3 regions of the Vibrio ishigakensis genome follow, and region 3 is predicted to be linked to each of the others. Evidence: predicted binding sites of a transcription regulator. Region 3 holds the regulator's gene; each other region holds the start of a gene.

Region 1 (3,287 bases), on a different replicon from region 3:
AGAATCGAAGCTTACATTCAGCTCGCCCAATAGCAGCGCATTTTCCCAAGCTTGAACAACACAAACATCGTTACCATCTGCATTTTGAACGACTGTTGGGTATTCCCCTTCCGGAGTACCAAAACCAATTTCTCTATGCATGTCACTATCAGCAAGCAGTGAGTGGCTATCACCGCCAACAATTACATCTACACCTGAAAGCTGCTTAGCCATAGCAATATCATTGCTGTACATATAGTGAGTAAGCAACACAATCTTATCGACACCCTTCTCTTGTAGGATATTGATGTATCGTTGTGAGGTTTCTACTTCATCCAAAAATTCTGTATCAGGAGACGGAGATGAAGAAGCTTGGGTCTTACTAGAGATATCGATACCAATAACACCCACCTGCTGACCTGCTACGTCGAAGATCTTGTATGGGTCATAAATGCCATAAATAGGGTTTGTAGACGGCACTTCAATGTTTGCAGCCAACACTTCCGTTCCACATGCATCTTCACCGTTCTTCAGGGTATTGATGAAGTGAGCAAGTTGCTCATTACCGTCATCAAATTCGTGATTACCAAGAGCAAACGCATCAAAGCACACTTGGTTCATCATCAATGCATCAGGCAACTCCTCGCGGAACAAGCTGTAATACATGGTACCTGTAATCGCATCACCTGCGTGAAGACGCAATGTATTGCTATTTTGTAGCTCATTAAACTTGGTAACCAAGCGCGGGAAACCACCAATCTCTACCTGCGTATCTACACCACCTAGATTCAAAGCAACAGGGCCTGTCGCATCCAATTTAGAATGATGGTCGTTGATATGAAGGATACGAAGATTCAATGATTCTCTATCTTGATTATCATTATCTGAGCTTGAAGAGTTACAGCCCACGAGACCTACAGCAATAGCAACTGCTAATAGTTTCTTGTTCATTTTATATTTCCATGCCTTTGTAAATATGACCACAGACAGTCAGACGCAGAAGTATGCTAGTAAACAAAAATTAAAGGAATGCTACAGTTTCATTTAAATTAAAATACATTAAAAATCATAAACTTAAATACAATTTGTTACATTTATATAGTGTGAACTTTTTATTTATAACTAGGGGTGCATAAAGAAGTGAATCGTGACAAAAATCACACCAAAATGAATAAGTCATAAATAATATGCCAGTATGTTTCAGATATATTAAAGAATTAATATCAAAATAAGTAACTCTGATTATTTGTGCATTTAATTAAAACAATAATTTTATAAAATCTGCTATCAAATAAAACAAACCTTTATCAAGGACCAACATGAAGAAGTTCAATATAGCTTGGACACTACCTTGCTTCTTACTAGCAGGAAATGCGAGTGCAAATATTATTATCTCGGAGGTGGTAGAAGGGTCTAGTTACAATAAAGCAATCGAGATTGCGAATGTCGGCAATCAAGCCATCACACTTAATGGTTATAAGCTACAAAAAGAAACCAATTTTGGTGGAGAATGGAGTAGTGATTACGAATTAGATGGTATAACCCTTGCTCCAATGACTACTTATGTAATTGGTCATAACCACGCTAATGTCGACCCTGATCTACAGGAAAGAGTTGATGACTTTAATGGCAACATCACCAACTTCAACGGTGATGATCCGTTGCGCCTTCTTCTTAATGGTGAAGTCATTGATATGTTTGGCCCAAACTCTGACGTCACCGACCGTCACGACTTCAATAAAGATATCACTTTTGTACGTTGCACTTACGAAGCAACGCCAACATGGGATGAATCACAATGGTTCACCCTACCAAAAGACGACTGGAGCGATCTAGGTAACATAGAAGAAGTGTGTGAACTTCCAGAGCCACCACCAGGTGATCCTGCAACCATAATGCAACTTCAGGGTGAAGGCATGTGGTCACCTTATACAGATCCACGCAACGGTAAGTTTGAATCTGACGAAGTCTTTGAAGTTACGGGAGTAGTGACCCATGTTCAAACCTCTAGCCTAGGCGGCGACCTCACCACGGGCTTCTTCATTCAAGACCAACACGGTGATGGCAACCCAAAAACCTCGGATGGTATTTTTGTTAAAGGAAGCCCTGCAGGCCTTTCTATAGGCGACGAAGTAGTCGTAACAGGTACCGTTCTAGAACACTATTACTGGACACAGATTAACTCAACGAACATAGAGCGCACTGGTGTCACTGGTATAGATATAGCTCCAACCACCATCGAGCCGATGGACAGCGACGAAACCTTTGAGCACACCCTAGAGCGCTACGAAGGTATGTTAGTGCGCGTCAACGACAAAACTGATATGCACGTAACCCGTACATTTGGGTTTGATTACAGCTCTTATCGAAACAATATGGTGCTGAGCCATAACTCAGTAAATTATCACCCGAACCAGTTCAACGTACCTTTAACCGACGCAGCCAAAGCGCAGGATGAGAGTAATGCTGAGCGACGCTTATTTGTTGAGTCACCATTCAAAGCCGCTGATGGTGTAGTGCCTTGGTATCCAGAATTTGCTCAAGACAATGGCACAGGAACCACAGATGACTATATCCGTGTCGGTGCAACACTAGGTGAACAAGGCCTTACCGGCGTGCTGGGTTACTCGTATTCAGAGTATCGCCTCTATGTTAACAATGAGGCGGATAACGAAACCTTCGTTGCCAATGAAAGACCAACAACAGCTATCTTGAAAGAAGGTGAACTGGTCGTTTCTAGCTTCAACGTAGAGAACTTCTTTACCTCTCCATTTGGTGGTCGAGATAACCCTCTTGAGCAAAACCGAGGGGCAGAAAGTACTGAAGAGTACGAGATCCAACTCGAGAAGATCGTCTCTGCACTTATCGCGATTGATGCTGATATCTATGGTCTCATCGAGATAGAGAACAACGGCTTTGATGAGCAATCTGCAATCTACACTCTAGTTGAAGAGCTTAACAGCCGACTGGACAAAAAAGAGCAGTATGAGATTGCGATGCCAGCCAAACTTGAAGGCGAAGGCTACGTGGGTACCGATGCGATCACCAACAAGATCATCTATCGCTCAAAAGCAGCCAAGCTGCGTGATGTGCATGTTATAGAACTGCCACAGCAACATGTCGACTTGGGAGATGGAAACTTCAAGCGTGCTTACCAACGCGATGCCTTCACCGCTTCGTTCAAGGTAAACCATGCCAAAGAAGACTTGGTTATCTCTACCAATCACTTTAAATCTAAAGGCTCTACCTGTTGGGAAGACGAGCAAACTGATGACCAGAAGAACGACGTCAATCTGCAAGGAAGCTGC
Region 2 (3,287 bases), on a different replicon from region 3:
GTGAACATGCGCAGGCTGCAGTATCGAAATCTGATGAAAAGTTCGTTAACACTAAAGACCCTGACTCACAGTTTGCTATTTTAAATGATCAGCATTCTGTATTTATGGGCGGTGCGGTTGAGAGTGTTTCTCCAGAGTTTAAAACTCTGGTTGGTAAAACCTTAAAAGCTGATGAAGCTGAGAAATTACTGTCTGCACTTACCAAGCATAAAAATGGCGGCGTTGCTGGCGTGAAACTTCTAGGTATTACTCAAGATTCATTTGCAATAGAGTTAGACTCTAGTGGACCTGGTAAGGAAACAATCTTGCTTAAAGGTGCAACTGTTGAAAGCGCCATTGAAAAAGTAGTTCTTTCTCGATAATTAATTTGCTAATTCCCACGCAAATAAACCGCCTCTCTGAAGGCGGTTTTATTATAAAATAAAGTGTATATTTATCACCGATATTACGCACTAGTAGTATAAAACTGGGTTCATTTATTTTTTACTTTGGAATTGTTATTACATTTTCTTGAGTAGAATCGGCTTATATCATCATCTCGAACCCACCAAGCATTTTATCTGAACTTTTTTGCTACTCATTGAGCCTGCGTTTTGGCTATTATCTTTATTACAGTTGCAGTAACCTGTTGTGCTGATAAGAGTTCCAGCACAGTCTAAAGCATAAGGACGTTATTAGTGATTCATGAAAGAGCCGGACAGATGGTGGTGTTCCATACTTTAGTGGTGGCAGGTAGCTTTACCAAAGCCGCCAAAAGGCTCGATGTTTCAACCTCTTATGTCAGCAAGCAGCTCTCGCTTTTAGAAACTGAACTCAATATTCAGCTTCTACAACGCACCACCCGAAGCTTGAGTTTGACTGAAGCGGGACAGCACTATTTCGAATACGCCGAGCAAGTGGTGAACGCCATCAAAGAGGCTCGCAGCACTATCGATACTGACCGCGATGATGTGGCTGGTCGAATCAAGATAGGTATTGCTCAATCCTTCGGTACCATGCATATCTTGCCAGCCATCGACCAATTGCGTGCCCTTTACCCGGACCTTCAGGTGGAGCTGAGTCTGTTCGACCATAGAGCAGACATGCTAGGGGAGGGAATCGATCTCTGGATCACTAACTATGAAGACCTTCCAGAGGGTTATGTGGCTCAACGCTTAGCTGAATCTAAGTTCGTGGTGGCGGCTTCTCCTGATTATCTCACCCAGCATCAAGCACCAACTAAACCAGAAGACTTAGAGCAACATAACTGTCTTGTGTATCGAAGTTTAGCCAGGGACTACAGTCGCTGGGCGTTTACCAAAAAGGGTAAGTCGCTGACCGTTGGAGTCTCGGGCAATTACAAGGTGGACTTAGCAGAGGCGGTGCGTGATGCTGCCGTTTCAGGTTGGGGCGTGGCCTATCTTGCAAGCTACCTGCTTACCGACGAGTTCCAAAAGGGAAAGCTCATTCAACTGCTCCCAGATTGGAAGGCGAGCCAAACCATGCCTTTCTATGCGGTTTACCCAAAGCGTAAACACTTACCAAAAAAGATCAGCGCGGTTATCGACTTCTTTAAGCAGCATATTGGCAACCCTACATATTGGGATAAAGCCTTGCGTCCATATGTGAAAATCTAGGCATATATTTTCCACATACAGGCAATCACTTTTTCCTAAGAGAAATAATAAGTCTGTAATCCTCAGTAAATACTGAGTTCTAGCAAACGGTTGCGCGATTGAGTTAACTGACCCTTAACATCTCCAACTTGTGATGTAAGTCACTGTGATTAGAATGCGCGCCTTCATTACCAAGACTTTGAAGGCCACCCTCAATGAACTCGATACTTGGCGTTGTTGCCATATTTATTTTTGCCTACCTACTATCGACGGACCGAAAGAAAATCAACCTCAGAACTGTGGGCCTTGCCTTTGGTTTGCAGATCACCTTCGCACTGCTTGTGCTTTATGTGCCAGCGGGTAAAGAAGCGCTGAACACCTTTACTCAAGGGGTTTCTAGCGTGATCGATTATGGCCAAGAGGGTATCGGCTTCCTATTTGGTGACCTTGCAAAGGGTAAGGTCGGCTTCGTGTTCGCCATCAATGTTCTGGGCATCATCATCTTCTTCTCTGCACTTATCTCTGCCCTGTATCATATTGGCATCATGCCTAAGGTGATCAACACCCTAGGTGGTGGTTTGCAACGCTTGCTTGGTACTGGTCGCGCTGAATCTCTATCTGCTACGGCCAACATCTTTGTGGGCATGGTGGAAGCGCCACTAGTGGTTAAGCCGTACCTGAAGAACATGAGCGATTCGCAGTTCTTCGCTGTAATGACCTGCGGTTTGGCATCGGTAGCAGGTGGCACCTTAGTTGGTTATGCGTCTCTCGGCGTAGACCTTAACTTCTTGATTGCGGCGGCATTTATGTCAGCGCCTGCTGGTCTTCTGATGGCCAAGATCATGATGCCAGCATCAGGCGATGAGAACTCAGCCCAAGAGATCACCTCAGTGGAACTTCCTCGTGCTACCAACGTGGTTGAAGCTCTGGCGGATGGCGCCATGTCTGGTCTGCGTATTGCTGTGGCAGTGGGTACGACTCTGGTTGCTTTTATTAGTGTGATTGCACTTCTAAACGGCCTTCTGGGCAACCTAGGCGGACTGTTTGGTTTTGAGAACCTCAGCTTTGAGATGATTCTTGGCTATCTGTTCGCCCCTGTTGCTTACCTTATCGGTATCCCATGGAACGAAGCGCTAACGGCGGGGTCTCTTATTGGTAACAAGGTAGTGGTTAATGAGTTTGTGGCCTTTATCCAGATGATGCAGGTACAAGATCAGCTTAGCCCGCACTCTCTTGCCATTGTGACCTTTGCGCTGTGTGGTTTTGCCAATATCTCAACTATGGCAATGCTTATCGGTGGCCTAGGTAGTCTAGTGCCAGAGCGCAGAACCTTTATCTCAAAGATGGGCTTTAGGGCTATTGCTGCTGGCGTGTTGGCAAACCTAATGAGTGCATCCGTCGCAGGCATCATTCTTTCCCTGTAACCGCATTTTAAAAGAATAAGTGGCGCTCCCTGTCGTGAAGTATCAGGCTCAACGACGCGATGGGGAGCGCCCTTTTTTGTTTTTACCTCTATCAATTTCTGTCATATCTGATAGGCATGAAAGTCACTCTGTTTATTTACTCAGCAATGATAGATTTCGCCCTGAGGTATAGAGCACCTCGTCGAAGTGTTGATTAACTCATTGTTAATCCTATTTACGCGCCTTTGAATTGGACAATCATCGGCGCTTTTTTTATGCCTCAAGCACA
Region 3 (3,287 bases):
CGATCAGGTGCTTATGCAGCTAAAAAACGGACAAGCTGTCATCGTCTATTCAGAATTGCATGAGACAATAGACATCAAAGTAAGCCAAAACTCACAACTACTATAAACTCACATTCGACAAGGAACGTCATGTCAGCCAAGCATCCCATCATAGCGGTAACCGGTTCTTCTGGAGCAGGCACTACCACCACCTCAGAAACCTTTCGCAAGATGTTCAACATGATGAAGGTTCAGGCTGCGTGGGTAGAAGGCGATAGCTTTCATCGCTTTACTCGCCCCGAGATGGATGTCGCTATTCGCAAAGCCAAAGAGCAAGGTAAACACATCAGCTACTTTGGCCCTGAGGCTAACGACTTCCCAGCCCTAGAAGAATTTTTTAAAGAGTACGGTGAGAAAGGCGAAGGTAAGGTACGCCGTTATCTGCACACCTTCGATGAAGCAGTTCCCTATAATCAGATGCCGGGTACCTTTACTCCGTGGCAAGAACTGCCTGAGAACAGCGACCTGCTTTTCTATGAGGGCCTGCATGGCGCGGTAGTGGACCACAACTGTCATGTGGCCAAGCATGTGGACCTTCTGATCGGCATGGTGCCTATCGTAAACTTGGAGTGGATACAAAAATTCGTTCGTGATACTCGCGATCGTGGTCATTCTCGAGAGGCGGTTACCGACTCTATCGTTCGCTCAATGGACGACTATCTGAATTACATCACCCCGCAATTTTCACGTACACATATCAACTTTCAACGCGTTCCGACCGTAGACACCTCAAACCCGCTAAATGCGAAAGGTATCCCAAGCCTAGATGAGAGTTTTGTGGTGATTCGAATGCGCGGATTTAAAAATGTCGATTTCCCATATCTGCTGGCTATGATTGATGGCTCTTTTATGTCTCGCCACAACACCTTAGTTGTGCCGGGAGGCAAGATGAGCTTTGCGATGGAGCTGATTATCAGACCTATCCTGCAACAGCTTTTAGAAACCGGAAAGATAGGCTAAACGATACACAGCACACACTCTTGTCCGAGACTGTGATAAAAGCCACAATTTTGTTTACATTTTCGGCAATTCTGACCGATCAAAATCAAGAAATGTGGCAAAAAAAAGGATACTATTCGTAGTACAAAATAAAAGTAGTAGCAGCAACTACAAGCCTTGAACACTCATAGGCAACAATACAAATATGCTCGCTAAAGAGAGGAAGATAAGAATATGGTTTTAGGTAAACCTCAAACGGATCCAACATTAGAATGGTTTTTGTCCCACTGTCATATCCACAAATACCCTTCTAAAAGTACGCTGATCCACGCTGGTGAAAAAGCGGAAACTTTGTATTACATCGTCAAAGGCTCTGTTGCCGTTCTAATTAAGGACGAAGAAGGTAAAGAAATGATTCTTTCTTACCTTAACCAAGGCGACTTCATCGGTGAGCTAGGTCTTTTTGAAGAAGACCAAGAGCGTACAGCTTGGGTTCGTGCAAAATCACCTTGTGAAGTTGCAGAGATCTCATTCAAGAAGTTCCGTCAGCTAATCCAAGTGAACCCAGACATCCTAATGCGTCTGTCTTCACAAATGGCGAAACGCCTACAAGTAACTAGCCAAAAAGTTGGTGACTTGGCGTTCCTAGACGTTACTGGTCGTATCGCACAGACTCTACTGAATCTTGCAAAACAACCTGACGCTATGACGCACCCAGATGGCATGCAAATCAAGATCACTCGTCAAGAAATCGGCCAAATCGTTGGTTGTTCTCGTGAGACAGTAGGTCGTATCTTGAAGATGCTAGAAGAGCAGAACCTTATCTCAGCTCACGGTAAGACTATCGTGGTATATGGTACTCGCTAAGCCGAATTCAGATTCAAAAAAACCGCTACTTAGTAGCGGTTTTTTTATGCCTAATTGTTGGTGCTCTCGAATATCTTGTCTGCCGAGGCGGCCACAAAGCCATGGTAGAGCTCGCCTTGGTTATCTTGATAACGCTTGGCAAACTCGTAGAACCCACCAGGGATAGAGTGCACAGCATCAGAGAATGCTACGTCCACTTTGTCCGCCATAGTCGATGACTGCTCTAATAACACCTTAGGAGAGCCTTTTACTTCTCCACCCGAGCTGTTAATGGCAAAGCCTTTTTGCTTCAAAAAGCCGTTCACCTCAGCCACTTCCTCATACTCAGCCAACTGATTCACGCTTACCGTAAAATGATTCGCTCCATAGCCATGCGCCGCAACCCAAGCTGCATACTCACTCTCGCTGGCTAGGATCTGATATTCACCATAGCTAAGGTCCCACAAGCGACCTTGATGTAAGAAATCGGAGCCAGATAGCTTGTCTGCATCGATTTGGTCTACCAGCTTAAGCACAACATTACGCAACTCATTCGAGCACAGGTGCAGTTGAAGCTGGCTGATAAACACCTTTGGCATTTTAGGGTCAGGGTGCTGATAATGCTCTGCAATCAGCTTTTTACTCTCGAACACATAGTCGCCACCTTTCTCGTAACCAAGCTCAATAAAAGGCTTGGCTAGAGTCGGCAATGACACAGGGTCGACACCAAAGGTGCGCAACGCGATGTGGTCGTTAATCAAAGCTTGGTCTTGCTTTAGCAACTCATGAATCGTGTGTGATGACGGGCACAGACGCTCGCAAAAATCACCCCAAAGTTGCTCGAACAGTTGTTCAGCTCCCATATTCCCTCCTTGAAATTACATGGTGATGCCCGGTGATAGAGACTCAGGCAATAATGGCTCAGCACCGTGGATAGATGCCATTGGATACGCGCAATAATCCGCCGCGTAAAACGCGCTCGGTCTTAGGTTGCCAGAAGCACCCGGGCCGCCAAATGGTGCATCACCGCTAGCTCCGGTAATCGGGCGATTGCGGTTCACGATTCCGGCACGGATCTCATCAGAGAACTGTTCCCACTCAGCATCGCGCGTCGAGATTAGCCCAGCCGATAAACCATATTGAGTGTCGTTAGCCAGCTCAATCGCCTTCTCAAAGCCAGAATAGCGCACAACCTGCAGCAGTGGACCGAAGTACTCTTCATCCGGTAGGGTATCGATAGCAGAAGCTTCAAGGATAGTCGGAGACAAGAAAGCACTCTCACCAAGCTCACCTTTGAGAAGGTACTCTGCGCCCTTACCTACCAACTCTTCTGCCGCAGCAACGATCTGCTGCGCTGCAGTGCGGGAGATGAGCGTGCCCATGAAAGGTTGGTCGTCTGCAAACGGCTGGTCCATCTTAAGCTGCTTAGTCACCTCTACTAGACGAGCGACCAAAGCATCACC

What was found. Region 3 encodes CRP, which controls carbon source genes, mostly activating them, when cyclic AMP is high. Its sites were predicted from a motif close to TGTGANNNNNNTCACA; they were not measured.
Positions count from the first base shown of each region.
Region 1: Pcarn_RS17460 (ExeM/NucH family extracellular endonuclease) is a predicted target of CRP. The motif match lies at 1,126-1,141, and genes of this name have one in related genera.
Region 2: Pcarn_RS16085 (NupC/NupG family nucleoside CNT transporter) is a predicted target of CRP. The motif match lies at 1,746-1,761, and genes of this name have one in related genera.

Region 1 covers NZ_AP024882.1:799,068-802,354, reverse strand. Annotated here, with positions in the region: gene Pcarn_RS17465 (bifunctional metallophosphatase/5'-nucleotidase) at 1-930, opposite strand, end outside; gene Pcarn_RS17460 (ExeM/NucH family extracellular endonuclease) at 1,299-3,287, shown strand, end outside.
Region 2 covers NZ_AP024882.1:482,739-486,025, reverse strand. Annotated here, with positions in the region: gene Pcarn_RS16095 (hypothetical protein) at 1-362, shown strand, start outside; gene Pcarn_RS16090 (LysR family transcriptional regulator) at 678-1,616, shown strand; gene Pcarn_RS16085 (NupC/NupG family nucleoside CNT transporter) at 1,811-3,019, shown strand.
Region 3 covers NZ_AP024881.1:211,825-215,111, reverse strand. Annotated here, with positions in the region: gene Pcarn_RS01000 (YheU family protein) at 1-106, shown strand, start outside; gene Pcarn_RS00995 (phosphoribulokinase) at 130-999, shown strand; gene crp (cAMP-activated global transcriptional regulator CRP) at 1,213-1,845, shown strand; gene Pcarn_RS00985 (DUF1338 domain-containing protein) at 1,896-2,687, opposite strand; gene astD (succinylglutamate-semialdehyde dehydrogenase) at 2,703-3,287, opposite strand, start outside.